2 regions of the Kytococcus sp. Marseille-QA3725 genome follow, and region 1 is predicted to be linked to the other one. Evidence: riboswitches for the same ligand, from Rfam matches in the RefSeq annotation. Region 1 holds a riboswitch; the other holds the start of a gene.
The links. Region 1 has a riboswitch for cyclic di-AMP ahead of ACY8FT_RS02905 (C40 family peptidase). Riboswitches for the same ligand answer to the same signal wherever they lie in the genome.

Region 1 (14,403 bases):
CCACACCGGGGACTGTGAGACTTTGCACGTTCCTCTCGACAGGATATGTGTGCGCTCTCTGCCTAGCCTTGACGCAAGCGCCCTCGACCGGCCCCACACAGGCCGGTATCCCCTTCACGAGGGCACTGACGAAAGGAGTCCGACCATGTGGACCATCATCGCCTGGATCATCGTCGGCGGAATCGCCGGCTGGATCGCCAGCAAGATCATGGGTACCGATGCCGCCATGGGCATCCCCGCCAACGTCATCGTCGGCATCATCGGTGCCGCGCTCTTCGGCTTCCTGGTGAGCCTCTTCACCGGAGGCGACATCATGGGTGAGGCCTTCAACCTCTGGAGCTTCATCTCCGCCATCATCGGCGCCTGCCTGCTGCTCTTCATCGTGGGCAAGGTGACCGGCCGCCGCTGACCCCGGTCACGGCTCGGAAGGGGCCCCGTCGGACGCGCGTCCGACGGGGCCCCTTCGTCGTGTCCGCCGTGTTCGTCGTGCCCCGGTGACCGCGGACACCGCCGGCTCAGCGGTCCTCGGCGTGGTCCGGCCAGGCCTCGGCCAGCTTCCGCCGGGTGTCCTCCAGGAGCTCCGGCAGGGCCTTGGTGCGGGCGACGATCGGGAAGAAGTTCGCGTCCCCGGCCCAACGGGGGACGACGTGCTGGTGCAGGTGCTCGGCCACGCCCGCTCCGGCCACGCTCCCCTGGTTCATGCCCAGGTTGAAGCCGTGGCAGCCGGAGACGGCCTTCAGGGTCCGCATGGCCTGCCGGGTGAGGGCACTGAACTCGGCCAGCGCCTCCCCCTCGATGTCCAGGTAGCCGGGCACGTGCTCGTAGGGACACACCAGCACGTGCCCGGCGTTGTAGGGGTAGAGGTTCATCGTGACGAAGCAGTGCGCGCCCCGTGCCACCAGCAGACCCTCGCCGTCGGCCAGGTGCGGACCGACGCAGAAGGGGCACTCCGTCCGCTCCCCTCCGCGCGAGGGGCTCGCGTCCAGGTACGCCATGCGGTGCGGCACCCACAGCCGCTGGAAGCCGTCCGGGACCCCCGGCAGGTCGGCACTGGACTCGACAGGCTCATTCGTCATTCCTCGAGCGTAACGAGGGCGACACCCCCTCCCCTGGGTGGAGACCCGGGCCCCGGCCCACCGGGACCGACATACGACAATCTGTCGAATCACACTGCCGGTCAGGATCTTCCAATCCTCTCCACCCAGGGTTTGACCCTCCCCGGGGGGGATGCCTTACCTTGGGGCCGCCCCCGATCCCTTGCGGGGGTGGCGGTGTCCCGCTGAGTCCCACCATGACACCGCTGATGTCCGACGAAAGTCGATGGTGGGAACGGGGTACCCATCTCCGACGACCCTGCGTCGTCTTGGGGTGAAGCCAGGAGTCCCCTTGGCCGGTTTCACAGGAGCCGAACCCGACAGGCAACACTCCGTAAGCGATCCTGAGATCCCTCATGTCTGCAACGACCTTCGAGACCCCTGCCGTCGTCAACCGCCGTTCCCTCCTGGTCGGCTCGGCCGCCGCTGCCGGCGCCGGTGCCCTGACCGTCGGGTCGGCGACCGGCGCGAGCGCCATGACGCAGTCGCGTCGTCGCTCCATCTACCGCAAGGCCCGTACCCAGGAGGGCAAGCCCTACGTGTACGGCGCCGACGGCCCGTCCAGCTACGACTGCTCCGGCCTGGTGCAGTGGGCCCACAAGGCCTACGGCGTCTCCCTGCCGCGCTCGGCCGCCTCCCAGTACCGCGCTGCGCGCAAGATCTCGCGCCGCTACGCGACCCTGGGCGACATGCTGTTCGTCGGTGACTGGAACTACGCCTCGCACGTGGGTTTCTACGTGCCGTGGAACGGCCGTCACTACATCTACCACGCCCCGCGTCCGGGTCGTCGCCTGTCCTGCGACCGCATCTGGACCTGGCGCTACACCACCCGTCGCTTCGGCTGAGCCGAACGGGTGCCCGGCACGGTCCGGGAGCACGACGAGGAAGGGCCACTGCCTCCGGGCAGGGGCCCTTTTCTCGTCCCCCCCTGCCTCGGGTGGGCACCCTGATCGGGCCACCACGACGAGCGGGCCCGCACCCCGGTCGTGGGGTGCGGGCCCGCTCCTCGTGCAGTGGCGCCTCAGACCTGGGCGCGGGTGTCGATCGCCTCGCGGATGCGCGCGATCGCGTCGGCGACCGGGACGCCGTTCTCCTGCGACCCGTCGCGGAAGCGGAAGGAGACCGCCCCGGCGTCGCGGTCCTCACCACCGGCGATGACGGTGAAGGGCACCTTGGACTTGCTGGCGTTGCGGATCTTCTTCGGGAAGCGGTCGTCCCCGGCGTCCAGCTCCACCCGGATGCCCTCGGCGGCCATCTGGTCCAGCACGTCCTGGAGGTACTCGGTGAACTCCCCCGCCACCGGCACGCCGAGCACCTGGACGGGCGCCAGCCACACCGGGAAGGCGCCGGCGTAGTGCTCGATGAGCACGCCGATGAAGCGCTCGATGGAGCCGAACTTGGCCGAGTGGATCATGACCGGGCGCTCGCGACCGCCGTCGGCCGCCGAGTACTCCAGCCCGAAGCGCTCGGGCTGGTTGAAGTCGTACTGGATGGTCGACATCTGCCAGGTGCGGCCGATGGCGTCGCGCGCCTGCACGGAGATCTTCGGACCGTAGTAGGCCGCGCCGCCCGGGTCCGGGACGAGCTCCAGGCCGGTCTCCTTGGCCACCTCGCGCAGCACCGAGGTGGCCTGCTCCCACTGCTCGTCGGAGCCGATGAACTTGTCCTTCTTGTCCCCGTCCTCGTCCCGGGTGGAGAGCTCCAAGTAGTAGTCGTCGAGCCCGAAGTCGCGCAGCAGGGAGAGCACGAAGTCCAGCAGGTGGCGGATCTCGCCGGGCGCCTGCTCGGCGGTGACGTAGGAGTGCGAGTCGTCCTGCGTGATCATGCGCACGCGGGTCAGCCCCTGGAGCACGCCCGACTTCTCGTTGCGGTAGACGGTGCCGAACTCGAAGAAGCGCAGCGGCAGGTCACGGTAGGAGCGCTGCTGGCTGCGGTAGATGAGGTTGTGGATCGGGCAGTTCATCGCCTTGACGCGGTAGGCCTGCCCGTCGTCGTCGAGCTCCGGCATCATGCCCTCGGCGTAGTAGGGCAGGTGGCCGGAGGTGTGGAACAGCTGCTCCTTGGCCAAGTGGGGCGTCGTGACGTACTGGAAGCCCTCCTCGACGTGGCGCTTGTAGACGTAGTCCTCCATCGCCTTGCGCAGGGCGGCGCCCTTGGGGTGGAACACCGGCAGCCCCGGCCCCACCTCCTCGGGGAAGCTGAACAGGTCCATCTGCGCACCGAGCTTGCGGTGGTCGCGGCGCTCGGCCTCGGCCAGGCGCTCCTGGTAGGCCTTGAGCTCCTCCTTGCTGGGCCAGGCGGTGCCGTACACGCGCTGCAGCTGCGGGTTCTTCTCCGAGCCGCGCCAGTAGGCCGCAGCCGAGCGGGTCAGGGCGAACCCGTTGCCGATGAGCTTGGTGGTGGGCAGGTGCGGGCCCCGGCACAGGTCACCCCATGCGACCGAGCCGTCCTTGCGCACGTTGTCGTAGATGGTCAGCTGGGAGCCACCCACCTCGGCCGACGCCCCCTCGGCGGCGTCCTCGGCCGCACCGCCCTTGAGGCCGACGAGCTCGACCTTGTACGGCTCGCCGGCGAGCTCGGTGAGGGCGTCCTCGTCGGAGATCTCGCGGCGCACGAAGGTCTGCCCCTCGTTGATGATGCGCTGCATGGTCTTGGAGAGCTTCTTGAGGTCCTCCGGCGTGAACGGTTCCGCGACGTCGAAGTCGTAGTAGAAGCCGTCCCGGACGGGCGGGCCGATGCCGAGCTTGGCCTCGGGGAACTCCTGCTGCACGGCCTGCGCGAGGACGTGGGCCGCCGAGTGGCGCAGGATGTCCAGGCCGTCCTGCTCGTCGATGAGCACGGCCTCCACGACGTCGCCGTCGGCAACCTCGCGGTACAGGTCGCGCAGCTCGCCGTTGACGCGGGCGGCAACGACCTTGCGGTCCTCCCCGAACAGGTCGGTGCCGGTGGTCCCGGTCTCGGCCGTACGGGATGCGCCGTTCACGGTCAGACTGATGGGAGCCAAGGCATTCTCCTGTTCGTGCAGCACCTGCTGCGTGGTGGAAGCGACGGGTCGACGCCCACAGGGCGTGCCGGGGCAGTCTACGCGGCACCTCCACTCCCCCGGCGGGCCGGGAACGACGAGAGCCCCGCGGTCCAGGCGGACCGCGGGGCTCTCTCTCCGGTGGGCGCAAAGGGACTCGAACCCCTGACCTCTCGCGTGTGAAGCGAACGCTCTAACCAACTGAGCTATGCGCCCGGAAGCCTGCACCAACTCGTTGGTGCGACGGCAGACTGTACCCCATCGCGATGCGCAGCGCGAATCGCTGCATGCTCCCCGTCCGGAGCGAACGGGTCACCGGGACCAGACCGGCTCGGGTGGCAGCCCCGCCCACCGGGTCAGCAGGTCGCCGACCACCGCGGGCAGGGCGGGCGGGTGCCCGAACACGAAGGCGATGCACCACACGATGACGGTGGCGGTGAGGAAGGTGACGACACCCAGCGCCACCCGCGCCGGCCACCCCCGGCGGGCCACCCAGTGCCCGAAGTCCACCACCTTGCCGCGCCCCCAGGACAGGAGCCGGGAGGCCGGAGGGAACTCCGTGGCCCACACCAGCACCCCGAGGAAGACGATCGCCCAGCCGGGCCCGGGGAAGGGCACGAGGATCAGCCCGAGCACCACGATCAGCAGGCCCACCAGCCCCACGAGGAGCTTGTAGAAGTGCCCCACCCCCGGCAGGGCGCGGAGTCGGTTGCGCCAGGCCCAGTCCCGCTCGTGCAGCGGGACCGGGTCCGGAGGCGGCGGCGCCCCGCTCCCCCGCCAGCGGTGCGCCGTCACGGGTCCGGGGTCGCGGCCGCGTTCCCCCGGAAGAGCGCCTGCACCTGCTGGGTGACCGGCCCCGTGGGCAGGTCGCGATCGAAGGACACCCCGTGCTGCACCGAGGGGGCCTCGGGCTGCGCGAGGCCGGGCGCGGGCGGGAGCGGCGAGGAGGTGATCTCCACGAGGCGCTCGACCGCCTGGACGGTGCGGATGGAGCTGGTGATGAACAGCTCGTCCGCGGAGGCGAGGTCCGCCATCGGGATGCGCTCCTCGCGCACCTCCAGGCCGGCCTCGCGGGCCCACTCGATGACGAGCCCGCGCGTGACCCCGGCCAGCGGACCCCGGTCCAGGCCGGGGGTGCGCAGCACCCCGTCGGTGACCAGGAAGGCGTTGGACCCGGTGCCCTCGCACAGGTCGCCGTCGCTGGTCGCGAACAGGGTCTCGGTGGCGCCCAGCCGGCTGGCGGCCAGCAGCATGACGGCGTTCTCCGCGTAGGAGGTGGTCTTCAGTCCGGTCACCGTGGAGTGCAGGTTGCGTCGCCACGGGCCCACGGCCACGGTCGTCGCGGGGCCGGCGCCCGGGTCCGGGGCCAGGGCGACGATGTAGGTGGGCTCGACCTCGTACCGGCCCGAGCCCAGCGGGCCACGGCCACCGGTGACCGTGTAGCGCAGCCGACCCAGCGCCGGCGCCGCGCCGTGCTCCTCGCGCGAGGCGGTCAGGACCTCCTCGATCCCCTCGTCCAGCCGGGCCCGGTCCAGCGGCGGCAGGCCGATGCCCGCCAGCGAACGGTCCATGCGGTCGTGGTGGCGCGTCCGGGCGAACACCCGCCCGTCGCGCACCTCGGCGGTCTCGAAGACCCCGTCCCCGACGGTGATGCCGTGGTCGACGGCCAGGACGGCCGCCTGGTCGGCGGGAACGATCTCTCCGTTGACCCAGACGATGGGCTGCATGTCATCCATGGGCACATGCTAGGTCGCGGGATCACGGGCGCCCTTACGCTGGCCGCATGAACGCCCTCCCCGAACCCGACCAGATCGTCGACTCCCTGCCGACGGACGTCCCCTGCTACTTCCAGCCCCTGGGCGACGGCCGCTACCAGCCGACGATCCACGTCCAGGGCGCCTGGCGCCCGTGGGAGCACCACCTGGCCCCCGTCGTCGGGCTCCTCACCCACGAGTTCGCGCGGCACGAGCCCCGCGAGGACATGCAGCTCTCCCGGGTGACCCTGGAGGTCTACGGGGTGATGCCCGCCCTGCCGTCGACGATCTCCGTGCGGACGGTACGGCCGGGGCGCAGCATCGAGCTGCTGGAGGCGACCATGACGATCGGCGACCGCGTCGTCGTGCAGGCGCACGCCTGGCGCATCCAGGTGGTCGACACCGCGGAGGTCGCCGGTCAGGAGATCGAGCGCCTGCCCGACCCCGAGTCCCTGCCCGAGTGGGACGGCATGCACGTGTGGAGCGGTGGCTTCATCGACTCGCTCGACTTCCGTGAGGTCCCGGGGCACGCGCCGGGACGCGGACGGGCCTGGCTGCGGACCGACAAGGAACTCGTGGAGGGCGAGGAGGTGTCGCCGCTGGCGCAGGCGCTGGCGCTGTCGGACACCGCCAACGGCATCGGCCCCCGGCAGAGCCCGGCCGAGTGGATGTTCCCGAACGTGGAGATCAGCGTGCACGTGTGGCGACAGCCGACCCCGGGCTGGATGGGGCTGGACGGTCAGGTGGCCTTCGGGCCGACCGGCGCGGGCCTCACGTCGACCTGGATGCACGACGTCGACGGCGCCTTCGCCCGCATCGAGCAGTCGCTCACCGTGCGGCCCATGCCGGAGCAGCTCTGAGGCGGCACCGGGCCGGATCCGGGGCCGACTTGGCACGAGCGTCGAAGTTGGTTATTGTTTCCCAGCGCCGCACGGGCGGGGTCGAGAAATCGGCACCAGAACGAGCGGCAGGCGGACATAGCTCAGTTGGTAGAGCGCAACCTTGCCAAGGTTGAGGTCGCCGGTTCGAGCCCGGTTGTCCGCTCTGAGGTCATCCAGTCGACCTCACGGTGGAGTGGCCGAGAGGCGAGGCAGCGGCCTGCAAAGCCGTATACACGGGTTCGAATCCCGTCTCCACCTCGAGGCGGCGGGATGTCCGCCGTCACTTCGGAGCAATCCGAAACGGGCGATTGGCGCAGCGGTAGCGCGCTTCCTTGACACGGAAGAGGTCACTGGTTCAAACCCAGTATCGCCCACCAGCACGACAGGCCCCGGTCCTCGGACCGGGGCCCACGTGCCCCGCGGACATAGCTCAGTTGGTAGAGCGCAACCTTGCCAAGGTTGAGGTCGCCGGTTCGAGCCCGGTTGTCCGCTCCGGTGAACGGCCCACATCCCTTCGGGGTGTGGGCCGTTTCGCGTGCGCGGAGCCGGGAGCCGGGAGCCGGGAGCCGGTGGCCCGGTCGTCCGACGTTCAGCCCTCGGCCCGCACGCTCACGACGTGGTCGTCCGCCAGCGGCTGCCCGGCGGAGTCCTGCGCCTGCACACGCAGCGTGGCCTCTCCGGACGAGGCCGGGGACAGTGTCACCTCGTCCTCGTCCACGACGTACCGACCGTCCGGAAGCGTCCACACCCAGGACTCGACTCCTTCGCGGTCCACGGTGAAGTCGACGGGGTCCCCTACCGAGATCGTCTCCGGCCCCCGGATGGACACGCTGCCGTCCACGGAGTTCGGCCCCGGGGCGCCATCGCCGCGAACGGACCAGCCGAACACACCGCCCACTCCCAGGGCGACCACGGCCCCGGCGCCTGCCAGAAGGAGGGGCCGGCCGCCCCTCGCCCGCGGCTCCGACGTCCCGGGACCGTGCGGAAGAGCCCCTGCCGCGGTGGCGGGTGCGGACGTCGGGGTTCCTCCGGAACCGGCTGACTCCGCGAGAGCCTCCTCGACCCCGCGCAGCCACGCCGCGCCGTCCTCCGGGCGGGCCTGCGGGTCAGCGGCCATCCCCTGATCGAGCACTCGATCCAACGCCGACGGGAAATCGCCCCCGTCCGCCACCCACCGGACGAGGGCGGAGAGGGCCCACAGGTCGGCACGCTGGTCGACGACCGCCGGCCCGCCCTCCATCTCCGGCGGGCGGAACCCCGACGTTCCTGCCGTGACGGTGAGCCCACTGTTCAGGGCGAGGTCCTTGCACAGGCCCAGGTCCGCGAGCACCAGCCGCTCGTCCGCAGCCAGCAGCGATCCCCTGGGCGTGCCGCCGGCCGCCCCGCCCTCCGAGCCGACGGAGGTGATGAGGACGTTGGCGGGGCTCAGGTCCCGGTGCACCAGACGTGCCTCGTGCAGGGCCCCCAGGGCCGCGGCCAGCTGGCGACACAGATCGAGAAGGTCACCCCGACCCAGCACGCGCCCGTTCCGGCGGTGCTCGGCCACCCTCTCGCCGAGCGTTCCCCGGTCAGCGTGCTCCAGCACCAGGTAGGGCTGCTGCCGCGTGGTCTCCCCCAGGTCGTGCACCGTCACCACGTGAGGGCTGCGCACCCGGCGCAGACAACGTCCCTCCGCGATGAAACGCTCCCTCACCTCGGGGTTCAGGCTGTGGTTCTCCGCCAGCACCTTGATCACGACGTCCCCCTCCAGGAGGGGGTCGTGGGCGCGGTGCACGGTCGCGAAGGAACCCACACCGATCACGTCGCCGAGCTCGTAGCGCCCCACCGTGCTCATGCCGGTCCCCCGGTGCCCGACCACCCTCCGTCCTCGAGGCGTGCGGCCACCATCGCCCTCCCTCGGGAGATCTGCGCCTTGACCGTTCCCTGCGGCCGCCCCAACCGGTCCGCGATCTCGGCGTACGCCAGCCCCTGGACGTCGCGCAGCACCACCGGGTCGCGGTACAGCTCCGGGAGGTGCGCCAGGGCCTCCCGGACGGTCTCCCGGGTGGTGATGAGGGAGCTCATCCGGTGCGAGGGCAGCTCTTCCTCCTCCGGCAGCTCCTGCACCTCGCGCCGTCGCCGCAGATGGTCGGCCACCCGCCGCCGGACGATGCTGTGCACCCAGGTGGAGACGCGCGAGCCTCCTCGGAAGGAGCCCATGGAACCGGCCACCGAGATCAGGCTCTCCTGCGTCACGTCATCGACCGCGCCGCGGTCGAGCAGAGCGGCCGAGACCATGCGGCGCACCATGCCGGAGGCATCGAGGTGCTCCACGAAGAGGCTGGTCGCCAGGTGGGGGCTCCTGGCCTGCTGCGCCGTCCGCGCCAACAGGGACAGGGCACGATCGCTGTCGTCACCTGAGGTTCCGTCCAGGAGGCGGCGCGCCGCCACCGCGTCCTCGGCCTCCAGGGCCCTCTCCAGAGCGTCCAGGGGATCGGCGGCCGACGCGGTCATGCCGGGAGGCTACACCCCCCGGAATGGCGCTGATTCGGGGCGTTACCGTTCACACCGTCCCCCCCGGATCCGCAGGACACCGAGATGACCGTGCAACTTTTCGGATCCTGCGTGCGACGTACCCAGTGATGCGTCGTTCGAGCCCCTGTGGCCGGCACCAGGCCCCTCGCACACGCACATCACACACGACACAAGGAGCCCTCATGAGCCGCACGCCCCGCCGCCTGACCGCCCTGACCCTCACTCTGGGCCTCGGACTGGGCATGACCGCCTGCAGCAACGACGAGGAGCAGGCCGAGTTCGACGCCGCGAAGTCCGGCATGGAGGAGCTCGAGAGCGCCATGGAGGCCGGGCAGGTCTGGACCACCAAGCAGCTGGACGCCGAGCTGGAGCCCGTCAAGGAGTCCCCCGAGACCCACCTGCTCGCCCCCGGCCTGGACCTGCGCATCACCGAGACCGGCCAGCTCACCGAGCTGTCGGCCCAGGACGCCGAGGCGGCCGGCATGTCCGTCCCCGCAGACGCCGACAAGGTCGTCCCGGCCGACGGTGAGGCCTTCTACGTCATGAACTACAGCAGCACCGACCCCCAGATCCCCGGCCCGAAGGGGGACGAGGTCCCCGAGTCCACCGCCACGGTCACCATCGAGGGCAGCGAGGCCGGCACCGACAGCCTGTTCACCACGGCCGGTGACAGGCAGCAGGGCAGCGTGATCGTCTCCGCCCCCGAGGACATCGCCCCCGAGGACCTCCTGCTGGAGGTCACCACCGGCCAGGAGGAGTCGCTCGAGCAGTCCCTCAGCATCGTCGACGGCACCCGCACCTCCGACTCCGCTCCCCAGCTCTACGCCGTCGAGGACTTCACCGCCGAGGTCACCGACGCCGAGGCGATGTCCTTCGACTACGTCGACCTGACGAAGGAGACGCAGACCATCCGCGGTGAGGTCGAGAAGGCCCACCTGACCCCGTACCACGAGCAGTTCGGCTTCAGCCGCTCCGGAGAGCTGTACCTCGTCGTGACGGTCGACGAGCCGGAGAACCACGACAACAGGAGCACCATCCAGGTCGAGATGCCCGACGGCACCACCATCGAGCCCGAGGACGAGAACCGCAGCCTCGTCAAGGCCTTCGACGGGCCCATGACCTTCTCCGTCCCCGCCGACGCCGGAGAGGCGATCGTCCGCCTGACCCCGCGTGCCAAGCCTGCCACCGAGGTGACGGAGGGTGAGCCCGCCGAGGCCACCGTCACCTGGAACACGGCCGGCGAGGGCGGCTCCTCCTCGGACGAGAAGTCCGGTGACGACGAGTCCGACGACAAGAAGTCCGAGGACAAGGCGTCCGAGTCCGGTGACGACGCGTCAGAGAAGGAGTCCGGCTCCAGCGACGAGAAGTCGTCCGACGACGAGGCCTCGAGCGAGGAGTCCGCTTCCGCCTCCGAGTGACCCACCACGAGACCGCGGCCGCCGAGGGGGTCTCTCGGCGGCCGCGGTCTCGTCCATCGGGCCCCGGCGTCGCCTCAGGTGCCGCAGTAGGTGACGTGGCGAGGCACCCCGGCCGGCGCGGGAACCTCGAGGTCCTCCAGCCCCTCCCGTCGCGTGAACGGGTCACGCAGCGCCCCGACCAGGCGCTCGAGGGGCGCGAGGTCGTCCTGCTCCGCCGCGGCGAGCACCTCCTCGACCACGTGGTTGCGGGGCACGTACACCGGGTTCGCCACGCGGAGCGCCTCGGCGGCCCCTTCTCCCCCGCCGGTGGCCGCCCGCCACCGGTCGGCCCACGCATCGAAGGTGGTCGGGTCGGTGAAGAGCTCCCGGGACCGCCCGTCGGCCAGCCCGGCGAAGAAGAGCGTGTGGTCCACCGCGTGCTCGGCGAGGAGTCCCAGCGTCGCCGCGACGAGCTCCTCGTCCGGCCCCCGGAGCGCCAGCTTTCGGGAGAAGAGATCCGTGCGCTCGACCTGGTAGGTGTCGGCGAAGTCGACCACCACCTGCGTCGCCCGCTCGACAGCGCGGTCGGCGTCCTCGTCGACGAGTGGCAGCAGGGCCTCGGCCAAGCGGGCGAGGTTCCACTGCGCGACCCCCGGCTGGTTGCCGTAGGCGTAGCGGCCCGCATGGTCGATGGAGCTGAAGACCGCCTGCGGGTCGTGGGCGTCCAGCATCGCGACCGGGCCGTAGTCGATCGTCTCGCCCGAGAGCGTCACGTTGTCGGTGTTCATGACGCCGTGCACGAGCCCGAGGCCCATCCACTGCGCCACCGTGCAGGCCTGCACCTGCCCGACGGCGCGCAGCAGGGCCAGCGCCTCGGGCTCCCCCGCCTCGGCCGCGCTGGCGGCGGCCTGCGGGTGGTGGCGGTGCAGCGCGTGGTGCACCAGCCGCTGCAGGACGTCCCGGTCGTGGGAGGCGGCGGCGTGCTGCACGGTGCCGACCCGCAGGTGGCTCGCGGCGGTACGCACCAGCAGCGCACCGGGCAGGGGGCGCTCCCGCAGCACCTGCTCCCCCGTGGCCACCACCGCCAGGGAGCGCGTCGTCGGCAGCCCCACGGCGTGGGCGAACACGCTGAACAGGTGCTCGCGCAACATCGGGCCGACGGCGGCCAGACCGTCGCCGCCGCGGGCGAAGGGGGTGCGCCCCGAGCCCTTCAGGTGGACGTCGTGCCGGCTGCCGTCGGGCGCGACGTGCTCACCGAGCAGCAGGGCGCGCCCGTCCCCCAGCAGCGGGGAGAACCCGCCGAACTGGTGACCGGCGTAGGCCTGCGCGACCGCGGGCGGGGAGCCCTCGGCAGTGCGCGCGCCGGTCAGGAAGGTCAGCCCCTCCGGCGACCGGAGCCAGGCGGGGTCCCAGCCCAGCTCCCGGGCGTGCCCCTCGTCGAGGGCCAACAGACGCGGGGCGGGGACGGCCGCGGCCGTCCAGGGCTGCGAGAGCTCCGGGACGGCCGCGGCGAAGGACTGCTCCAGGGTGGGGATCACTCGCCCGCCTCAGTCCAGCATCGTGAAGTTGCCCTCGTCCGGGTGCGGGAACAGCCGCTCCTCGGTGTCCAGGGCGCTGAGCTCCCCCATCTGGGCCTCGCTCAGCTCGAAGCCGAACAGGTCGATGTTGGTGCGGATCCGCTCCGGGGTCACGGACTTGGGGATGACCACGTTGCCGGACTGCAGGTGCCAGCGCAGCACCACCTGGCCCGGGGTGACACCGAGCTCCTCGGCGATCTTCGTGACCGGCGGGAGCTCGAGGTCCTTCGCCTGGCCGATGGGCGCGTAGGCCTCCACGGCCAGCCCCTTCTCGCGGCTGACCTGCTGGCTCTCGGGCTGCTGGAAGCTCGGGTGCAGCTCGATCTGGTTGACCGCCGGGACCACCTCGGCCCCCTCGAGGAGGGAGCGCAGGTGGTGCGGTAGGAAGTTCGAGACGCCGATGGCCCGGGCACCCCCGTCGCGGTAGATGCCCTCGAGCTCGGTCCACGCCTCGTGGTAGGTCTCCAGGGCCGGGGCGGGCCAGTGGATCAGGTACAGGTCCACCGCGTCGAGGCCGAGCTTGCGCAGCGACTCCTCGAAGGCCGGACGCACCAGGTCCTTGCGTTGCTCGCCGTTGCGGAGCTTGGTGGTGATCCACAGCTCCTCGCGCGGGATGCCGGAGGCCTTGAGGGCCGCACCGACGCCGGCCTCGTTGCCGTAGACCGCCGCGGTGTCGATGTGGCGGTAGCCCGCCTCCAGCGCCGTCTCGACGGCCCGCTGGGCCTCGGAGTCGTCCACCTGGAAGGTGCCGAAGCCCACCTGGGGCATCTCCAGCCCGTTGTTGAGCGTGACGGTGGGCACCTCGGGCAGCGTCGCCATGATCAGGATTCCTTCTTCTTTCTCTTCTTCTTGTCCTTGGACTTCTTCTTGCCCTTGTCGTCCGCGTCGTCGTGCTTCTTCTTCGCGGACTTCTTGTCGGCCTTCTTGTCGTGCTTGGACTTCTTCTTGCTCTTGTCCTTCGCGGACTTCCCGTCCTCGTCGTGCTTCTTCTTGTGCTTCTTGCTCTTCTTCCCGGACTTCTTCGTGTCCTTGGACTTCTTCTTGCCCGAGTCGTCCGCAGCACCTTCCACAGTCTCATCCGTGGTCCGTCCCAGCAGGACCTCGGGGGCCTCCGAGAAGGCCGGTTCGTCCTCGGCGCCTTCCGGCGCGGCGATGATCTGCTCGCGCAGCCGCTCCAGGTTGGCCTCCACGTCGAAGTCGGCCTCGGGCCAGGTCAGGTCCATCGCCCGAAGGTGCTCGAGCACCAGCTGCTGCACGGCCAGGCGCGCGTACCACTTGCGGTCCGCCGGCACCACGTACCACGGCGCCCCCTTGGTGGAAGTGCGGGAGAGCACCACCTGGTAGGCCTCCTGGTAGTCCTCCCAGAACTCGCGCTCGTCGAGGTCGCCGGGGTTGAACTTCCAGTGCTTCTCCGGGCGCTCCAGTCGCTCCAGCAGGCGCGCGGACTGCTCCTGCCGGGAGACGTGCAGCATCACCTTGACGACCGTGGTGCCGCGGGCGGCCATCTGCCGCTCGAAGGCGTTGATCGCCGCGTAGCGCTTTTTCCACTGCTCCGGGGCGACGAGGTCGTGCACCCGCACGACGAGCACGTCCTCGTAGTGCGACCGGTCGAAGACACCGATGTGCCCGGCGTCGGGCAGCTGCTGGCGGATGCGCCACAGGAAGTCGTGCTTGCGCTCCTCGGCCGTCGGGGCCTTGAACGCGGCGATCTGCACGCCCTGCGGGTCCATGGTGCCGAACACGTGGCGCATGACCCCGCCCTTGCCGGCGGTGTCCATGCCCTGGACGATCACGAGCAGCCGCCGGCGGTCGCCGCGGGTACCCATCGCGTACAGGCGCTCCTGCAGCTCGTCCAGCTCGGGCTCGGCCGCGACCATCGCCAGCTGCCCGTCCGCCTTGTCGCCGTCGAACGCGGGGGTCGAGGAGGCGTCGGCATCCTCCAGCCGGAATCCCCGCTCGACGCGCAGGGCGTCGCTGAACGGCGTCCCGCCCGGCGCGATGCGCTCCAGCGCCTCCTGCAGGTCCTGCTCGGTCGGTCCGGGGAACTCGTGGTTCGTCTCTGCCATGGCCGTACTCTGCCACTCCTGGCTGTGCGGCGGCCCGTCGAGGACCTCGTCGGGGTGCCTCAGGAGCCGGTGGAGACCCTGGTCCGGGCGAGGTAGCG
Region 2 (14,403 bases), on a different contig from region 1:
CGCGTCCGCTCGGCCGAGCTGCTGGCCGACGCGTGGGGTCTTCCGCAGGTGGGGTGACGCGGGTCCGGTCACCCCACCTGCGCGTCGTGGAGCCCCCGACAGGAGTCGAACCCGCGACCTGCTGTTTACAAGACAGCTGCTCTACCAACTGAGCTACAGGGGCCTGTGCGCGCACAGTCTAGGCGCCAGCCCACCGCCGGGCCCCGCCCCGGCACGACGGAGGGCCCGCCCCCGTGCCGGGGCGGGCCCTCCGTCGTGCGCCTGCGCGATCGAGACGGATCACGCGATGGGGTCGATCAGGCCGCGAAGGAGTGCCAGAAGTAGCCGCGGTCGGTCTTCACCCAGCCGTTGGGCAGCTGGGTGCCCTCGACGGTCGTCCCCACGGCGTAGCGCCCCACGATGTCGTGCGAAAGGCCCGCACCGGAGCGGACGTTCACCGAACGCTCGATGGTGAAGGACTCCGTGGTGGGGGCCTCCGAGTCGGTGGTGCCGAACGAGTGCCAGAAGTACTTGCCCTCGGTGGTCTTGACCCAGCCGTTGTCCAGCTTGGTGCCCTCGACCTTGGTCCCAGGGTGCAGCTTGCCGACGGCCTCGTGGTTCGTGCCCGGGCCGACGCGGTAGTTCACCCGGTCGGTGATGGTCCACTCCACCGGCTGCGGCTCGGGGTCGGGGTCCGTGTCACCGTCGTCCGGCATGGCGTCGCGGTCCGCGCCGCCGTTATCCATGGTGAGGCCGGCCTTGACGGAGCACACCGGCCAGGCACCCGGGCCCTGCGCGGCCAACAGCCGGCGTGCGGCGGCGATCTGCTCGGACTTGCTCGCCAGGTCGGCGCGCGGGGCGAACGCCAGACCGCCGACACCGGCCCAGGACACTTGGTGGAACTGGACGCCTCCGTAGAAGCCGTTGCCGGTGTTGATGGACCAGTTGCCGTTGGACTCGCACTGTGCGACGCGGTCCCACACGGCGGGCTCGTAGGCGGCCTGGGCGGGGGTCGCGGCCAGGCCCGTGGCCACGAGGGACCCGGTCAGGCCGGCGACGGCCGTGCCGCCCTTGGCGAGGGAAGAGTGCTGGGACATGCAGGTTCCTTCCTGGAGACTCCGCCCTCGGGCGCGTGACGCCGTGCGTCCCGCCACCTGCCGGTGAACTCCACGTCGGGCCACGGACCGGACGGTCGGCGGCCACGGGAGACTCTCCCGAGCTCACCATGGCCCGGCGGACCGGCAGGGCGTGCCCGTGGTGAGCGGGGCGGCGGACACGCGCGGTGATGTGTGTGAGGGAGGCACCCGCTCTGGAGGGGACGAGCGCCGGTGACAGAGTAGCGAGACCCGGACCTCCGTCAATCCCTGTCCACAGACACGAGGACCCCCGCACCACCTCGGGTGGTGCGGGGGTCCTCGTCAGGCAACCGACGCGCAGGGCGTCAGCGGCTCAGCTCAGTTGGCGAAGGTGTGCCAGAAGTAGCCGCGGTCGGTCTTGACCCAGCCGCTCTCGAGCTTCACGCCCTCGACGGTGGAACCGGCCTTGTAGACACCGATCGGGTCGTTGTCCATGCCCTCGGACGGACGGACGTTCACACCGTGGTTGATGGTGAAGGTCTGGGTCTCGGCCTCCTGCTCGGTGCCGAAGGTGTGCCAGAAGTAGCCGCGGTCGGTCTTGACCCAGCCGCTCTCCAGCTTCTCGCCCTCGATGGTGGTGCCGGCCTCGAGCAGGCCCTTCGGGGTGTTGTCCATGCCGGCGGCCGGGCGCAGGTTCACACCGCGGTCGATGGTCCAGGTGGTGGCCTCGGAGGTCTCGGCCGGCTTCTCAGCGGTCTTCTCGGCCGGCGCCGGGGTGGTCACCGGCTGCGAGACCGGGGCGGGCTCCGGCTTGGGCTCGGGCTTCGGCTCCGGCTTGGGGGCGGGCTCCGGCTTGGGCTCCGGCTTCGGCTCGGGCTTCGGCTCCGGGGTCGGAGCAGCGTCGCCGGGCATCGCGTTGACGTCGGCGCCACCGTTGGCGGAGGTCAGACCGGCCTCGACCGAGCACAGCGGCCAGGCGCCGGGGCCCTGCATGGCGAGCAGGCGACGGGCAGCGGCGATCTGCTCGGACTTGGACGCGAGGTCGGCGCGCGGGGCGAACTCGAGGCCGCCGACACCGGCCCAGGACTGGTTGGTGAACTGGACACCACCGAAGAAGCCGTTGCCGGTGTTGATGGACCAGTTGCCATTGGACTCGCACTGGGCAACGCGGTCCCAGACGGAGGCGTCGTAGGAGCCGGCGGCGTTGGCCGGGGCGGCGGCAGCGAAGCCGGTGACGATGAACGCGCCGGAGACGCCGGCGGCGCCGAGGGCGCGGGAGGACATGGAGGGGAAACGGGACATGGGGATCCTTCCTGACTGCACCGCCGGTGGAGTGAGCTGTCGGGTTCGGAACGTCAGGTGTCCCGGCCTCCGTCAGGAGGCTTCACCCCGAGCGGGGACGAACCCCGCGTATTACGTGGGTCCCCCACACCCGCCATGCCCCAGGGCTTTCCTGGCAGAGCACATCCGTGGCGGGTTTGGGCGGCGGATGCGCGATCGAAGTACTGAGTGACTGATCTGGAGTTGTCAGCGCCGACACGGAAGGTCGGCACGGGCGTAGACAATAGTCATCCAGGTGCCGAGGTCAAACCACGGTAGGAGGTCGGGGTGTCCCACCGACCCTCATCGCCCTAGGGGTGACAGGGTTGTCGGCCACCCGTGTGAAAGACCCCACACGACCGTCGCAGCCGTCACCGCGAGCAGAACGAGCGTGACCAGCACCTCGATCACGGTGCGGCGCAACGGGGGTTCCAGCACCAGCCGGGTCCCGCGCCTCAGCGAGGCGCTGTCGACCCCCCACCAGAGCGCCAGCACGACGACGAAGGCGGCCGTCCCCCAGGCCAGGGCGTTGTCCAGGCCGGTGAGCGTGCCGTCGAAGGACGCGAGGGGCCGGTGGCCCAGGCCGAGGTCGACCAGCACCACCGCGGCGGCCCCCAGCAGCGCCGGGGCGATGAGCGACGCCGCCCCCCGCAGGAGCGCCGTGACCAAGTGCCACGGGCTCCCCAGCGCGATGCGCCAGGCATCACCGGATCGCCGCCCCCGGGCGAAGAGGCGGTGCAGGTGGCTCATGGCCGCGTGGTCGGCCCAGCGCACCAGCAGCACCCACACGGCCACGACCACGCCGGCCGCCACGGGCCAGACCATGGCCAGGGCGATGACCCACAGGGAACCGGCCACGACCACCCACGGGTGGCGCGGCTGCCGGGTCCGCGGGTCGTACGGGTGCAGCCGAGGGGTCCTCACCGGCCCGGCGGGGTGGGCACCGGCCTGCGGGAAGCCCCCCGGCGGGAAGCCGCCCTGCGGCCAGGCGGGGGCACCAGAGGCTCCACCCGGGTGGGGCGGCTGGTGGGGCACGTACTGGGCGGCGGGCTGCTGCACGGACGGGGTCTGGGGCGCGTGCTGCGGCACCGGGGCCCGGAGACCGGGCGGGAACTGGCCGGCGGGCGGCTGGTGGGCGTCGACCGGCTGCTGCGCCGAGTGCGCCGACGGCCACGGGGCGGAGGGCTCCTGCTCACGGACCTGCCCCGCCGGCTGGTCGCGGTGCTGCGCCGGGGGCTGCAGGAATCCCATCTCCCCCCGGGACATCCGCTTGCGGGGAATGGCCCGGGTGGGCTGACGCTCGATCGGCTGGGTCGCCCGGCCCCCCGCGGCCGCCCCGGCGTCGCCGGAGGACACCTGCAGGGGCTGGGTCGCGTCGTCGTCCTCGGTCTGGACCGCCAGCCGCTGGGTGCGCTTGCGCGCCGGCAGCTCGCCACCGCCGTTCTCCACGACCGCCCGCACGTCCGCCGCGGTGGGACGGGCGGCCGGGTCCACCGCCAGGCAGGCCTCGGCCAGCGGCCGCCACGCGTCGTCCATGGACCGCAGGTCGTGCTCGCCCCGGCGGATGCGGGAGAGCACCACCTCGTTCGGCCCGCCACCGAAGGGGTTGCGGCCGGTGGAGGCGAAGGCCAGCACCGCACCGAGCCCCCACCAGTCGGTCGCGACCGTCGGCTCGGCCCCGATGACGAGCTCCGGGGCGAGGTAGCCGGGTGTGCCCATGACCATGCCGGTGGCGGTCAGTCGGCTCTCGTCGCCGATGTGAGCGATCCCGAAGTCGATGATGACCGGCTCGCCCGTCGGCATGACCATGACGTTGCCGGGCTTCAGGTCCCGGTGCACGACGCCCGCCGAGTGGATCCCCCGCAGCGCCTCGTGCACGCCGGCGGTGAACCGGTGCAGGGCGTCCCCGTCGAGGGGACCGTGGGCCGCCACGTGCTCGTCCAGCGGCAGACCGGGGACGAACTCGGTGACGACGTACGGCGTGGGGCCGTCCACGTCGGCGTCCAGGAAGCTGGCCACCCGCGGGTGCCGCACCCGGGCGAGCGTGGAGACCTCGCGCTCCAGCCGCTCCCGCGAGCCGCCGTCGAAGGCGATGTGGGGGTGGAGCACCTTGACGGCCACCTCGCGCCCGGCCTCGTCCAGCGCACGGTGAACGGTCCCCATCCCGCCCTGACCGAGCCGCTCCTGCAACCGGTACGGGCCGACCTCCGTCATCTCCATGCCACGAGGGTAAGAGCCGCCCCCGCCGGTGGCCCTGCAACCTGCGGCGGACCGCCGCGTCGGGCGTTTGCGACCCCCTGCGCCCTGTGGTGGGGTGAGCGCGAGGGGCGGCGTCGCCCCACCGGGAGGATGACGTGAGCGAGCCCAGCACAGACACCTTCGAGTTCGTGGTGGTGGCCAACCGCCTGCCGGTGGACCGGGTGGTGGACGACGACGGCACGACGCAGTGGCGCACCTCCCCCGGCGGCCTGGTCACGGCCATGGAGGCCGTGATGCGCGTGACCGACGGCGCCTGGGTGGGCTGGGCCGGCGAGGCCGGTGAGGCCCCCGAGCCGTTCGAGGACAACGACATCCACCTGCACCCGGTGCCGCTCTCCGCCGCGGAGGTCCGCAGCTACTACGAGGGCTTCTGCAACGAGACGATCTGGCCGATCTACCACGACGTGATCGTCTCGGCGACCTTCCACCGCGAGTGGTGGCACACCTACCGCGAGGTCAACGAGCGCTTCGCCCGCGCGGCGGCCGAGGTGTCGGCCCCCGGTGCGACCGTGTGGGTGCAGGACTACCAGCTGCAGCTCGTCCCCCACCTGCTGCGCGACTTGCGCCCGGACCTGCGCATCGGCTGGTTCAACCACATCCCCTTCCCCCCGGTGGAGCTCTTCTCGCAGCTCCCGTGGCGGATGGAGATCCTCCGGGGTCTGCTGGGGGCGGACTTCCTGGGCTTCCAGCGCGCCGACGACGCCGCCAACTTCCGCCGCTCGGCAGCGCGTCTGGCCGGGGTCACCCTCGAGGGCGACGTGCTCACCCTCTCCGCTGAGGAGGGGCGTAGGGTGCGGGCGGCCGAGGTGCCCATCAGCGTCGACTCGCGCCAGCTGGACCAGATGGTCCGCACCGAGGCGGTCCAGCAGCGGGCGGCCGAGCTGCGGCGCTCCCTGGGTGCCCCGGAGACCCTCATCCTGGGCGTCGACCGGCTCGACTACACCAAGGGCATCCGCCATCGCCTCAAGGCCTACGGCGAGCTGCTGGCGGACGGGAGCGTCGCACCTCCGAGCACGACCTTCGTGCAGATCGCGACCCCCAGCCGCGAGCGCGTCGAGGCCTATCGCAACCTGCGGGAGCAGGTGGAGGGGACGGTCGGGCACCTCAACGGTGACCACTCGACGCTGGGCGCCCCGGCCATCCACTACATCCACCGCTCCCACCCGCGACAGGACATGGCTGCCCTCTTCCTGGCCGCCGACGTGATGCTGGTGACCCCCCTGCGCGACGGCATGAACCTGGTGGCCAAGGAGTACGTCGCCTGCCAGGTGGACGGCGGCGGCACGCTGGTGCTCAGCGAGTTCACCGGCGCCGCGGAGGAGCTCAGCGACGCCTACCTGTGCAACCCGCACGACATCGAGGGGCTGAAGCAGACGCTGCTGCGGGCGATCACCGACGACGACGCCGAGAAGCGCCGCCGCATGGGGGCCCTGCGGGCGGTGGTGATGGAGAAGGACGTGCACACCTGGAGCCGGGAGTTCCTCCGCAGCCTGGAGCACGCCCCCGAGCACCCGCCGATCGGGGACCCCGACCCGCAGGTGATGACCGACGGCCCGGACGACCCTCCGGGCGAGGGCGCCTGATGCAGGACGAGACCACCCTCCCGGCCCCCGACCAGCGGCACCTCGCCGGGGCCCCGTGGCTGGTCGTCGCCACCGACTTCGACGGCACGCTGGCCCCCTTCGAGGACGACCCGATGGCCGTGGTGCCCGCCCCACGGGCCGTCGCGGCCCTGCGTCGGCTCGCGGCGCTGCCCACCACGGAGGTCGTGCTCGTCAGCGGCCGCGACGTGCAGACCCTCCACCAGCTCAGCGGACTGGGCCCGCAGGAGGGGGTGTCCCTGCTCGGCTCACACGGCGGGCAGCAGTGGCAGGTCGGTCACGAGGCCCCCGCCGGGCTCGACGAGGACGAGGCCGCCCAGCGGGAGATGCTCATCACGGGCGGCCGCGGGCTGGTCGAGGAGCTCCCCGGGACCTCCCTGGAGGTGAAGTTCGCCGGGGTCGTCGTGCACACGCGGCAAGCCACGCAGGAGGTGGCGCTCGAGGCCCGGGCGGCGGTCCGTCGCCTCGCCCGCCGCTGCGGCGTCGAGCCGATGGTGGGCAAGAACGTGCTGGAGATGAGCGTGCTGCGCACCACCAAGGGAGAGGCGCTGCGCCGGCTCATCGACTCCTTGGGCGAGGACCGCCACCACCGGCGCGAGCACCGCGAGCGCACTCCCGGGCACACGCTCTGGTTCGCGGGCGACGACGTCACGGACGAGACGGTCTTCCGCGCCTTCGAGGACGAGGCCGCCGCTGTGCTCGTGAAGGTCGGCGAGGGTGCCACCGCCGCCACCTCCCGCGTCGACGGCATCGACGACGTCGCGCGCCTGCTCTCGGAGCTGGCCGACCTGCGCGAGGGCGACACCCCGGTCTGAGGCCGCACCGAGCCTCCATGCGGGGGGAGGAGCAGACTGGGTACATGGCCCTGGACATCACCGCCGCCCGCCCCCGGCCGGGGCTGTTCACCCTGCCGTGGAGCACCCGGTTGGAGGACTGGCCGCCGGAGCTCGTGGCGGCACTGCCGCGCGGCATCTCCCGGCACGTGGTGCGCTTCGTGGAGGTGGACGGGGAGATCCTCGCGGTCAAGGAGATCACCGAGCGCCTGGCACGCAAGGAGTACCGGCTGCTCCACGTGCTGGACCGGCTGGACCAGCCGGCGGTCGACCCGGTCGCCGTGGTGGCCGGGCGGGTCGACGCGGAGGGGAACCCGCTGGACGCCTGCCTGGTGACCCAGCACCTCCCCTACTCCCTGCCCTACCGGGCGCTGTTCAGCCAGAGCCTGCGCCACCCGACGGCCGTCAAGCTCATCGATGCCCTGGCGGTGCTGCTCACGCGGGTGCACATGGCCGGGATGTTCTGGGGCGACGTGTCCCTCTCGAACACGCTGTTCCGCCGCGACGCCGGGGAGTTCGCCGCCTACGTGGTGGACGTGGAGACCGCGGAGATGCACAACGAGCTGACCGACGGGCAGCGCGAGCACGACCTGTACCTGGCCCACGGGAACGTCGCCGGGGAGCTGCTGGACCTGATCGGCGGCGGGCTGCTGCCCCCGGAGACCGACCCGGTGGCCACCGCCGACCGGCTGCAGGAGCGCTACGAGCTGCTGTGGGTCGAGCTGACGCAGACCGAGGAGATCCCCGCCGACCAGCACTGGCGCATCGCCGAGCGCATCACGGCCCTGAACCAGCTGGGCTTCGACGTGGGCGAGCTCGAGGTGAGCACGGACATCGAGGGCAGCCGACTGCGCATCCAGCCGAAGATCGTCGACGCGGGCCACCACAGCCGGCGGCTGATGCGGCTGACCGGGCTGGACGTCGAGGAGAACCAGGCCCGGCGGCTGCTCAACGACCTGGACTCGTTCGCGGCCTCGCAGGGCCGGCAGGCGGACGACGAGACGCTCGTGGCCCACGACTGGCTCACCCGCATCTACGAGCCCATCACCCGGACCGTCCCGGTCGAGCTCCGGGGCAGGCTGGAGCCCGCCGAGCTGTTCCACGAGGTGCTGGAGCACCGCTGGTACCTCTCGGAGCAGCAGGGACGTGCGCTGACGATCGAGGAGACGATCGGGGACTACGTGGAGCAGGTGCTCCCCCGGAAGCGGCACGAGGAGGTCCTGCTCGCCCCGCGCGACGCGACCTCGCCGGAGACCCTCGACCAGCCGCCGGGGCCCTGAGCGCGGACCTCAGCCCTGCTGGCGGGCCCTCTCGCGAGCGATCTCGTAGAGCGTCACCGCGGCCGCGGTCCCGGCGTTCAGCGACTCGGTGAGCCCCGACATCGGGATGTTCACGATCTGGTCGCAGTGCTCGCGGGTGAGGCGGGACAGCCCCTTGCCCTCCGAGCCCACGACGACCACCAGCGGGTCCGGGGCGAGCGGCAGGCCGGGCAGGTCCACGTCACCGTCGGCGTCGAGCCCGACCACGAAGACACCCTGCCCACGCAGCTCCTGCAGGGCCCGGTTCAGGTTGGTGACCCGGGCCACGGGCAGCCGGGCGGCCGCACCGGCCGAGGTGCGCCAGGCCGCGGCCGTGACCCCGGCCGAGCGGCGCTCGGGGATGATCAGGCCGTGCGCGCCGAAGGCCGCCGCCGAACGGATGATCGCCCCCAGGTTGCGCGGGTCGGTGATGCCGTCGAGGGCCACGAACAGCGGCGTCACCTCGGCAGTGGCGTCCAGCAGGTCCGCCAGGTCCGGGTACTCGTATGGCGGCACCTGCAGGACCAGGCCCTGGTGCACCTCGCCGTCGGTGAGGCGGTCCAGATCCGGGCGCCCGGCCTCCAGGAGCGGCAGCCCCTGCTCGGAGGCCAGCCGCAGCGCCTCCTTCACCCGGTCGTCGGACTCCATGCTGGCCGCGACGTACAGGTGGGTGGCGGGCACCCCGGTGCGCAGCGCCTCGAGCACCGCGTTGCGACCGATGACGAGCTCGGTGGAGTCCTTGCCGCTGCGGGCCTTCGAGGATCGGGACGGACGCTGCCCGCCGGATGCCTTCTCCGCCCGCCGGGCCCGCTTGGCCGCCGGGTGGTAGGCGCGGTCCTCGGCGCGGGGCGTCGGGCCCTTGCCCTGCAGCCCCCTGCGGCGGTGGCCGCCCGAGCCCACCTGCATGCCCTTCTTGCTGTCCTTGCGCACCGCTCCGCGGCGGGAGGAATTGCCTCGCACGTCAGGCCTCCGTCGTGTTCGTCAGGTCCCAGACGGCCCCGTCGGGGCCGTCGGTGACGGTGATGCCGAGCTCGGCGAGCTGGTCGCGGATGGCGTCCGCGGTCGCGTAGTCCTTGGCGGCCTTGGCGGCGGCCCGTGCCTCGAGCCGCTCGGTCACCAGGCCGTCCAGCGCCCGCCGGGCCGCGGAGTCGTCCGCGGCGCCCCCGTCCGACCACCACGGGTCGAGCGGGTCGAGCCCCAGCACGTCGAGCATGGCCACGACGGTCACGGCGGCGGCACCGGCCGCCTCCCCCGTCAGCGAGCCGTCCGCCAGGCCGCTGTTCCCCCGGCGCACGTGGTCGAAGACCACCGCCAGCGCTGCCGACACGTTCACGTCGTCGTCCATGGCGGCGACGAAGTCCTCCGGCAGCTCGCTCGTGCCGGCCCGCTCGCGCGCGGCGCCGGCCTCGAGCCCGGCGAGCTCGAGCGCGCGGCGGAGGAAGCCCTCGACGCGCTCCACCTGCGCCGTCGCCTCGGTCAGCGAGTTCGGGGTGTACTCGAGCGCCGAGCGGTAGTGCACCGTCGCCAGCAGCCAGCGGACGGCCAGCGGCCGGTAGGTCTTGGTCAGCTCGTGGACGGTGAGCGTGTTGCCGATCGACTTGCTCATCTTCTCGCCACCGGTGGTGAGCATGCCGTTGTGCAGCCAGAAGTTCGTGAAGCCGAAGCCCGCGGCCCGCGACTGGGCCTGCTCGTTCTCGTGGTGCGGGAAGCGCAGGTCGTTGCCCCCGCCGTGGATGTCGAACTCCTCGCCCAGCCAGCGCCAAGCCATGGCCGAGCACTCGAGGTGCCAGCCGGGGCGGCCACGACCCCACGGGGTGGGCCAGGTGGCGGTGTGCGGCTCGTCCGGCTTGGCGCCCTTCCACAGCGCGAAGTCGCGCGGGTCCCGCTTGCCGCGCGGGTCGGCGTCGGCGGCCGGGGCCATGTCGTCGATCTGCTGGCGGGTGAGCTCGCCGTAGGCGGGCCAAGAGCGGACGTCGAAGTAGACGTCCCCTGAGCCGTCGGTCGCCGGGTACGCGTGCCCGCGCTCGATGAGGCGCTCCATGAGCTCCACCATGTCCGGCACGTGCCCGGTCGCCCGCGGCTCGTAGGAGGGCGGCCGCACCCCGATGGTCTCCAGCGCCGCGGTCGTCTCCCGCTCGTAGCGCTGGCTCCACTCGTTCCACGGGACGTCGTGCTCGGCGGACTTGACGAGGATCTTGTCGTCGATGTCCGTCACGTTCCGGACGAGCGTCACCTGCAGCCCGTGCCCGCGCTCCATCCAGCGCCGCAGCACGTCGAAGGCCACGGCGAAGCGCAGGTGGCCGATGTGCGGGCTGGTCTGGGTGGTGAGCCCGCAGATGTAGATGCTCGCCCGTCCGGGAACACGCGGGACGAAGTCCCGGACCTCGCGGGTGGCCGAGTCGTGGAGTCTGAGAGTCACGGGGGCGAGTCTACGAGGCCCGCCCCCGCGGGGACCGCGTGCAGGGACGTGGCGCCCGCCTCAGTGACCGCGGTCGATCCACTCCTGCCGGTGCGGCGCCTCGTCACCGATGGTGGTGGGGTCGCCGTGACCGGTCAGGACCTTCGTGTCCTGCGGGAGGACGAGCAGCTGCTCGGTGATCGACCGGATGATCTGGTCGAAGTCCGAGAAGCTGCGCCCGGTGGCACCGGGGCCGCCCTGGAAGAGGGTGTCGCCGCTGAAGAGGATGCCGAGCGCGGGCACGTAGAAGCAGACCGACCCGGGGCTGTGGCCCGGGGTGTGCAGCACCTCCATCTCCACCCCCGCGACCGTGATCCGCTGCCCGTGGGCGAGCTCCTCGTCCGGGGCCACCGGGTAGACCGCGTCCCACAGCATCCGGTCGGCCAGGTGCAGGCGGGTCGGCGCCCACTTGTCACCCGTCACCTCACCGGTCGCGTTGATGTGGTCGTTGTGCGCGTGGGTGTGCAGGGCCGCACGGAGCGTGCGCTTGCCGACGGCCTGCAGGATCGGCTCGCCGTCGTGACCCGGGTCGATCACCACGCACTCCTCGGCGTCACCGAGGAGCCACACGTTGTTCTCGACCTCCCACGACCCACCGTCGAGCTCGAAGGAGCCGGAGGTGAGCACGCGCTCCACCCGGACCCCTTCGATCTGGCGGGGCGTGGCCACGCGCTGCGCGACCGGCTGGTTGTTCTCGGGGCTCATCAGGAAACCTCCACCACGGACCGCAGCACGTCGCCGCGGTGCATCTTGTCGAAGGCCTCCTCGACCTGCTCCATCCCGATGCGCTCGGAGACGAAGGCGTCCAGGTCGAGCCGGCCCTGCTCGTACAGGTCGACCAGCATCGGGAAGTCCCGGCTGGGCAGGCAGTCGCCGTACCAGCTGGACTTCAGGGCACCACCCCGGCCGAACACCTCCAGCAGCGGCAGCGTGATCTCCATGTCCGGCGTCGGCACCCCCACCAGGACCACCGTACCGGCGAGGTCCCGCGCGTAGAACGCCTGCTCGTAGGTCTCCGGGCGCCCGACGGCCTCGACCACGACGTCCGCGCCGAAGCCGCCGGTCAGCTCGCGGATCGCCTCGACGACGTCGCCGTCGGCGGGGTCGACCGTGTGGGTCGCCCCCATCTGCCGGGCCTTCTCCAGCTTGCGCGGGTCCTTGTCGACGGCGATCACGGTGGTGGCACCGGCGACGACGGCCCCGGCCAGGGCCGCCATGCCGACCCCGCCGCAGCCGATGACGGCGAAGGAGTCACCGCGCTTCACGCCCCCGGTGTTCACCGCGGCACCGAAGCCGGCCATGACGCCGCAGCCCAGCAGGCCGGTCGCCGCCGCGTCCGCGTCCGGGTCGACCCTGGTGCACTGGCCCGCGTGCACGAGCGTCTTCTCCGCGAAGGCGCCGATGCCCAGCGCCGGCTCCAGCTCGGTGCCGTCGGTCAGGGTCATCTTCTGCGCGGCGTTGTGTGTGTCGAAGCAGTACCAGGGCTCGCCGCGGGAGCAGGCCCGGCAGGTGCCGCACACCGCACGCCAGTTGAGGACCACGGTGTCCCCCGCCTCGAGGTCCGACACCCCCTCGCCGACGGCCTCGACCACACCGTTCGCCTCGTGCCCGAGGAGGAAGGGGTAGTCGTCGCTGATGCCACCCTCCCGGTAGTGCAGATCGGTGTGGCACACCCCGCAGGTGCGGATGCGGACCACCGCCTCGCCCGGCCCGGGGTCGGGGACCACGACGTCCACCACCTCCACCGGGGCCTGCTTGCTGCGGGCGATGATGCCCTTGACGGTGCTCGGCACGGTGCCTCCTGGGATGGTCGGGTGGCCCGGGGTCGGGTCCCTGGTCGGTACCCCCCCACGCTATCGGCCACCCCCGACGACCTCAGTCGCCCGGGACCACCAGCGCCGTCGCCAGCCCCACCAGCCCCTCGCCCCGGCCCACGAAGCCGAGGTGGTCGGTGGTCGCGGCGCTCACCGAGACGTCCGCACCACCCAGCGCCGCGGACATCGCGGCCTCCATCTCGGCCCGCCGCGGCCCGACCTTGGGGCGGGGCGCGACGACCTGGACGGCGACGTTGCCGATCTCCCAGCCCGCCTCGTGGAGCATGCCGGCCACGCGGTCGAGCATCCGGGCCCCCGAGGCGCCGGCCATCTCTGGGCGGCCGGTGCCGAAGACGCTGCCGAGGTCACCCAGCCCCGCCGCCGACAGCAGCGCGTTGCAGGCCGCGTGGGCGGCCACGTCCCCGTCGCTGTGCCCGGCCACACCCCGCTGCCCCGGGAACTCGACGCACCCCAGCCACAGGGGACGGTCGTCGCCCTGTGGCGTCCAGGCGTGGACGTCGGTGCCGATGCCGGTGCGCGGCAGCCCCCGCGCCCCGTGGCCCGTCACGACCGCGCCCCCGCCACCAGCAGGTCCTGGGGGGTGGTGATCTTCGCCGCCCGCGGGTCACCCGGCACCACGACCACCTCCTCGCCCAACTGCTCCACCAGCAGCGCGTCGTCGGTGGCCGCCGCACCCGACGCGCCCGTGGCGTGGGCGCGCTCCAGCACCGCGCGCCGGAACCCCTGCGGCGTCTGCACGGCCCGCAGCGACGACCGCGCCGGCGTGGAGCGCACCCGCTCGGCATCGGCCGACCCGTCCTCGGCGGGCTCGACGACCTTGATCGTGTCGACCACCAGCACCCCGGGGACCACCGCGGCCGCACCACCGTGCACGGCACCGGCCACCCGTCGGAAGACCTCCGGTGGCGCGAAGCAGCGGGCGGCGTCGTGCACCAGCACGCACCCGACCTCACCCGAGAGGGCACCCAGCCCGGCCGCGACGGAGTCCGTCCGCTCGGCACCGCCGGTCACGACCACGGCCCGCACCCGCTCGTGGTCCAGCCCGGCGGCGAGCAGGCACCCGTGGGCACGCTCCTCCCAGCCGGCCGGCGCGACCACCACGACCTCGCGGGCCAACCCGCTCCCGCGGACCCCCTGCAGGGCGTGGACGAGCAGCGAGGCCCCCTCCACCTCCACGAAGGCCTTGGGGACGTCGGCACCGAGGCGGGTGCCCGCACCCGCCGCGACGACCACGACCCCGACGCCCGAAGGGGCGTCGGGGTCGTGGACCAGAGACGGATCGGCCACGCGGGGCGTCAGCTCGCGAGGACCTCGTCGAGGGTGGCCTCGGCCTTCTCCTCGTCGGTCTTCTCGGCCAGGGCCAGCTCGGAGACGAGGATCTGGCGCGCCTTGGCCAGCATCCGCTTCTCACCGGCGGACAGGCCACGGTCCTGCTCGCGGCGCCAGAGGTCACGCACGACCTCGGCCACCTTGATCACGTCACCGGAGGCGAGCTTCTCGAGGTTCGCCTTGTACCGGCGTGACCAGTTGGTCGGCTCCTCGCAGTTCTCGGCGCGCAGCACGCCGAAGACCTTCTCCAGGCCCTCGGCGTCGACGACGTCCCGCACACCCACCAGGTCGCAGTTCTCCGCGGGAACCTCGATGGTGAGATCGCCCTGCGCCACCTTGAGCTTCAGGTAGGTCATCTCCTTGCCCTTCACCTTGCGCTGCTTCACCTCTTCGATGAGCGCTGCACCGTGGTGCG

Region 2: it holds a riboswitch for cyclic di-AMP, as region 1 does, so the genes downstream of both, ACY8FT_RS11705 (transglycosylase family protein) here and ACY8FT_RS02905 (C40 family peptidase) in region 1, are expected to answer to the same signal.

Annotation. Positions count from the first base shown of each region.
Region 1 is NZ_JBUCLA010000001.1:631,958-646,360, reverse strand. It holds gene ACY8FT_RS02915 (GlsB/YeaQ/YmgE family stress response membrane protein) at 146-409, shown strand; gene ACY8FT_RS02910 (HIT family protein) at 516-1,076, opposite strand; cyclic di-AMP (ydaO/yuaA leader) riboswitch at 1,289-1,450, shown strand; gene ACY8FT_RS02905 (C40 family peptidase) at 1,451-1,939, shown strand; gene thrS (threonine--tRNA ligase) at 2,116-4,098, opposite strand; tRNA gene ACY8FT_RS02895 (tRNA-Val) at 4,259-4,332, opposite strand; gene ACY8FT_RS02890 (TIGR02611 family protein) at 4,429-4,911, opposite strand; gene ACY8FT_RS02885 (aminotransferase class IV) at 4,908-5,852, opposite strand; gene ACY8FT_RS02880 (thioesterase family protein) at 5,900-6,730, shown strand; tRNA gene ACY8FT_RS02875 (tRNA-Gly) at 6,842-6,914, shown strand; tRNA gene ACY8FT_RS02870 (tRNA-Cys) at 6,939-7,009, shown strand; tRNA gene ACY8FT_RS02865 (tRNA-Val) at 7,054-7,128, shown strand; tRNA gene ACY8FT_RS02860 (tRNA-Gly) at 7,171-7,243, shown strand; gene ACY8FT_RS02855 (serine/threonine-protein kinase) at 7,341-8,585, opposite strand; gene ACY8FT_RS02850 (RNA polymerase sigma factor) at 8,582-9,244, opposite strand; gene ACY8FT_RS02845 (hypothetical protein) at 9,448-10,683, shown strand; gene ACY8FT_RS02840 (protein adenylyltransferase SelO) at 10,758-12,200, opposite strand; gene ACY8FT_RS02835 (aldo/keto reductase) at 12,210-13,058, opposite strand; partial or broken gene ACY8FT_RS02830 (polyphosphate kinase 2 family protein) at 13,406-14,305, opposite strand; gene ACY8FT_RS02825 (alpha/beta hydrolase family protein) at 14,365-14,403, opposite strand, start outside.
Region 2 is NZ_JBUCLA010000002.1:737,445-751,847, reverse strand. It holds gene ACY8FT_RS11720 (LLM class flavin-dependent oxidoreductase) at 1-57, shown strand, start outside; tRNA gene ACY8FT_RS11715 (tRNA-Thr) at 88-163, opposite strand; gene ACY8FT_RS11710 (transglycosylase family protein) at 297-1,076, opposite strand; gene ACY8FT_RS11705 (transglycosylase family protein) at 1,434-2,357, opposite strand; cyclic di-AMP (ydaO/yuaA leader) riboswitch at 2,364-2,524, opposite strand; gene ACY8FT_RS11700 (serine/threonine-protein kinase) at 2,679-4,595, opposite strand; gene ACY8FT_RS11695 (alpha,alpha-trehalose-phosphate synthase (UDP-forming)) at 4,730-6,217, shown strand; gene otsB (trehalose-phosphatase) at 6,217-7,050, shown strand; gene ACY8FT_RS11685 (DUF4032 domain-containing protein) at 7,095-8,348, shown strand; gene rlmB (23S rRNA (guanosine(2251)-2'-O)-methyltransferase RlmB) at 8,358-9,326, opposite strand; gene cysS (cysteine--tRNA ligase) at 9,328-10,785, opposite strand; gene ACY8FT_RS11670 (MBL fold metallo-hydrolase) at 10,846-11,529, opposite strand; gene ACY8FT_RS11665 (S-(hydroxymethyl)mycothiol dehydrogenase) at 11,529-12,617, opposite strand; gene ispF (2-C-methyl-D-erythritol 2,4-cyclodiphosphate synthase) at 12,700-13,206, opposite strand; gene ispD (2-C-methyl-D-erythritol 4-phosphate cytidylyltransferase) at 13,203-13,946, opposite strand; gene ACY8FT_RS11650 (CarD family transcriptional regulator) at 13,955-14,403, opposite strand, start outside.